Regions from separate parts of the Ensifer sp. Root31 genome, predicted to be linked through region 2. Evidence: riboswitches for the same ligand, from Rfam matches in the RefSeq annotation. Region 2 holds a riboswitch; the other holds the start of a gene.
The links. Region 2 has a riboswitch for thiamine pyrophosphate ahead of thiC (phosphomethylpyrimidine synthase ThiC). Riboswitches for the same ligand answer to the same signal wherever they lie in the genome.

Region 1 (2,198 bases), on a different contig from region 2:
AAGGCTTCGGCGCCACGCGACAGCGCCGCCTCGACAGCGATTTCGCCATCGGTCGCAGCCTTGGCGGCGGGATAGGGCTCGCGCGGGACATCGGCAAATTCCGCGAGCAGCGCCTCCTCGGTCGAATCGAAATCGCCCACCCAGACGTCGGGGGTCACGGATAGCACCCGCGCATGCCGCATGCCGCCATCGGCCGCAACGAAGCGGCTGCCTGCGAGCTGGCGCGCAAGGCGATCGGTCGGGGTCAGTGCACCGCCGAGCAGAATGGTGAAGGTGGATCGGGCCATGGCAAAGCCCATAGCGCAAAGGCACGGGCAAGGAAAAGCAAGAAAACCGAACAAGGGCGCGATCCGGCGATTTTGCGTCCTCGTTGTCAGTGATCTTCGGGCAAGGTATCGGGAAACAGCATCTCCGCATAGATCCCGGGGTTGGAATCGGGGATCTCGATGGCGCCGACCGTGCGTCGGTAGAATTCGGCCGGGCCGACGCCGCCGATGATGGCGTAACCGTAGCCTGCGTCACGCATCGCCGTCAGGCTCACGCGCAAGAGCGCCTCGCCGATCCCCGTCCGCGCATGGCCTCGTCGACGCCCGTCGGCCCGAAGAAACCGAGCGCTGTGACATCGTGGCAGGCAAAGCCGACGATCCGGTCCTCGAACACCGCGATGTGCATGCACGTCGGCGTCGATCTGAAGGCCGCCTCCGCCTCGCCCGCCCAGCCGGAGCCAAATGTCTGCTCGATCCAGGGAACAACAAGCTTCGTTCGGGTGCCATTGCGCGGTGAATGCCGATACCGTCAGCAAGCGGTGATCTCGCTTGTGCCGGCAGTGCATAAAGGCGAACGAGCATGTCAGTCATCGCAGGCTCCTTCGGCGTCTGCAAACTCTGCCGACGATTTTACCCCATGCGCCGCGGCGCGAAAATGCGGGGCGGGCGCTTTTGCCGTCCTCAAACTTCGCTTGCCATCAAACCGGCTCGGCGGTAAATCTCTACCCGCTCTAACGGGGTGCCTTCCGACCGCATGGCGGCCGAAGGCTGAGAGGCGTTGAACGCCAACCCGCGGAACCTGATCCGGCTCATACCGGCGGAGGGATTAGACGCGATCGGATCGATACGCCCTTTTCCCATGCAACATCATTTTTAGGGAGAGGTGCCTGCCATGTCCAATTCATCGCAACTCAAGGTTCTTAGCCGGCTAGCGCTTGCCGCGACGGCAGGACTTGTCTTCGCGGCCAATGCCGTTGCTGCCGACAAGACGCTGACCGTCTACACCTATGAAAGCTTCATCACCGAATGGGGGCCGGGTGCCAAGGTCGCCGAAGCTTTCGAGAAGACCTGCGAATGCAAGGTCACCTATGTCGGCGTCGCCGATGGCGTCGAGCTTCTGACCCGCCTCAAGCTCGAAGGCGCGGCCTCCAAGGCCGACATCGTGCTCGGCCTCGATACAAACCTCGTCGCCGAGGCCAAGGCCACCGGCTTCTTCGCGCCGCACGGCATCGAGCCTGCCCACGTCAAGGTACCCGGCGACTTCACCGACGACACCTTCCTTCCCTATGACTACGGCCATTTCGCCGTCGTCTACGACACCCAGACCTTGAAGACGCCGCCGAAGAGCCTGAAGGAACTGGTCGAAGGCGACGCCTCTCAGAAGATCGTCATCGAGGATCCGCGCACCTCGACGCCGGGCCTCGGTCTGCTTCTCTGGGTCAAGGCCGTCTATGGCGACGAAGCCGGCGCCGCCTGGGCCAAGCTCAAGGACAGGGTACTGACCGTAACGCCGGGCTGGTCGGAAGCCTATGGCCTCTTCACCAAGGGCGAAGCGCCGATGGTGCTTTCCTACACCACGTCGCCCGCCTACCACATGGTGGCGGAAAACACCGACCGCTACCAGGCGGCCGAATTCTCGGAAGGTCACTACATCCAGATCGAAGTTGCCGGCATGACCAAGAGCGCCAAGGAGCCGGAGCTTGCCAAGCAGTTTCTCGCCTTCATGACCGGCCCGGAGTTCCAGTCGATCATTCCGACGACCAACTGGATGATGCCGGTCGCGGCGACCAAGGAGCCGCTGCCGGAGGCTTTTAGCAAGCTGGTCAATCCGGAGAAGACTTTCCTGCTGCCGTCGGAAGAGGTGGCGGCGAACCGCAAGGCCTGGATCGACGAATGGCTGGCCGCCATTAGCAAGAACTGAGGCGCATTTGT
Region 2 (2,198 bases):
ATGCCGGTGACCCGGTCGACCGTCAGCGGGATATAGTGCAGCCGGACACCTGCATGGATGGTGAAGTAGTCGACCCCCTGTTCCGCCTGCTCGATCAGCGTATCGCGATAGACCTCCCAGCGCAGATCCTCGGCGATGCCGTTGACCTTTTCCAGCGCCTGGTAGAGCGGCACGGTGCCGATCGGCACGGGGGAGTTGCGGATGATCCATTCGCGGATGTTGTGAATGTTGCGGCCGGTCGACAGGTCCATGACCGTGTCTGCGCCCCAGCGGGTGGCCCAGACCATCTTCTCCACTTCCTCGGCCATCGACGAAGTGACGGCGGAGTTGCCGATATTGGCATTGATCTTCACCAGGAAATTCCGGCCGATGATCATCGGTTCGGATTCTGGGTGGTTGATGTTGGCCGGCAGCACGGCGCGGCCGCTGGCAATCTCCTGGCGGACGAATTCGGGCGTGACGTGATCGGGGATATGGGCGCCAAAGCTTTCGCCGTCGCGTAGCGCGGCGCGTGCAGCGTCGCGGCCAAGGTTCTCGCGGATGGCGACGAACTCCATCTCGGGCGTGATGATGCCGGCCCGCGCATAGGCAAGCTGCGTCACCGCGCGCCGGCCGGTTGCGCGCAGCGGCGCGTGACGGAGGGGAAAGGTCGGCGTCAGCCGGTCGCCGGAGGCAAAGCCGTTGTCTTCCGGCCGCACGTCGCGCCCGTCATAGGCTTCGACATCGCCGCGAGCGATGATCCAGTCGCGGCGCGGTCTTGGCAATCCATCCTCGATGCGGATGTTGGCATCTTCTACGGTGTAGGGACCGGAGGCGTCGTAGACGGTGACCGGCGGCTCGCCCGACGTCGGGTGCAGGGTGATTTCGCGCATGGGAACGCGGATGTCGGGATGGATCGTGCCTGGCTTGTAGACCTTTTTCGAGGCGGGAAGCGGGCCTTTTGTGACCGAGAGTTCTGCGGGTTTGGTGGCAATATTCATGATGAGGCTCCAAGTTTGCGGTTGGAGACCCAGTTCTGAAGCCGGAAGGAAAAGACATGTTTGCCTGAAATGCCGCGCGAATGACGGAATCGTGGCGTCAATGTCTGCACCGTCCCTACGCCAGTATGAACTGGATCAGGTTCAACGGGTCACTGCGCCTCGGTCGGCAAAGCCGATCCGCCCAGCAGTATCTCAGCCCCTTGACGGGACCCCCCTGGTGAATGCCTAGAGATAGCCATCGATCCGGATGCGCCGTCAAGCGTTAATCCGAAGGTTGCGTGTCAGGCCTGTTGATTGCCCGGTAGAGCGTTTCCGGATGAGACGAAGCCGCGGGCACGCTCGTTCTTTTCGTTTTTACGCATTTCCTGACGGAAAACCGCTCCGCACTTTTCCTGGAAATGCGCTAGCGGCCGGACTTCTCTGATCCCCGGCGATCGGCATAATCCGCACGGTTGATGCCGTGCCGCTGCAGCTTGTCATAGAAGGTCTTGCGCGGAATGCCGAGCGCTTCGATCGTCGCCTTGACGTCGCCGTGCTGCGCCCGCAGCGCTTCTTTCAGAATTTCCGCCTCGTAGCGCTCGATCCGCTCGGGCAGGCCGGCACTGGTCGGCGCCGCGGCAATCGGTTGGCCGAGCGAACCTTCGACGCCAAGGGCGACGCGCTCGGCGAAGTGCGAGAGCTCGCGCACATTGCCCGGCCAGGAATGAGACCTCAGATAGTGGCTGACGGCCGGCGAAAGCGTCGGCACGTCGCGCTTGAAACGCTCGGCTGCCCGCGTCAGGAAATGCGAGAAGAGAAGGGGGATATCGTCCCGGCGTTCGCGCAGCGGCGGGATCGACAGGGTGACGACGTTCAGCCGGAAATAGAGATCCTCGCGAAAATCGCCCCGCTGGGCCGGGTCGCCGAGGTCGATCTTGGCCGCGGCGATGACCCGAATATCGACGGGGCGCACGATATTGGTGCCAAGCGGCGTGATCTCACGGGCTTCAAGCACTCGCAGCATCTTGACCTGCGTTGCCGGCGGCATCGCCTCGATCTCATCGAGGAAAAGCGTGCCGCCGCTCGCATGCTCGATACGGCCGACGCGCTTCTTCAGGGCACCGGTGAAGGCGCCGGGCTCGTGGCCGAAAAGCTCGCTCTCGATTACCGTTTCCGGCAGTGCGCCGCAGTTCAGCGCCACGAAGTTGCCGTTGCGGCGCCGGCTCCAATTGTGCAGCA

Region 1: another riboswitch for thiamine pyrophosphate. It lies ahead of thiB (thiamine ABC transporter substrate binding subunit); the one in region 2 lies ahead of thiC (phosphomethylpyrimidine synthase ThiC).

Annotation. Positions count from the first base shown of each region.
Region 1 covers NZ_LMCO01000045.1:254,027-256,224, forward strand. The annotation lists gene ASD00_RS30330 (thiamine diphosphokinase) at 1-287, opposite strand, end outside; partial or broken gene ASD00_RS30335 (GNAT family N-acetyltransferase) at 374-857, opposite strand; TPP riboswitch at 992-1,109, shown strand; gene thiB (thiamine ABC transporter substrate binding subunit) at 1,159-2,187, shown strand.
Region 2 covers NZ_LMCO01000034.1:105,541-107,738, reverse strand. The annotation lists gene thiC (phosphomethylpyrimidine synthase ThiC) at 1-980, opposite strand, end outside; TPP riboswitch at 1,075-1,206, opposite strand; gene ASD00_RS25090 (sigma-54 dependent transcriptional regulator) at 1,384-2,198, opposite strand, start outside.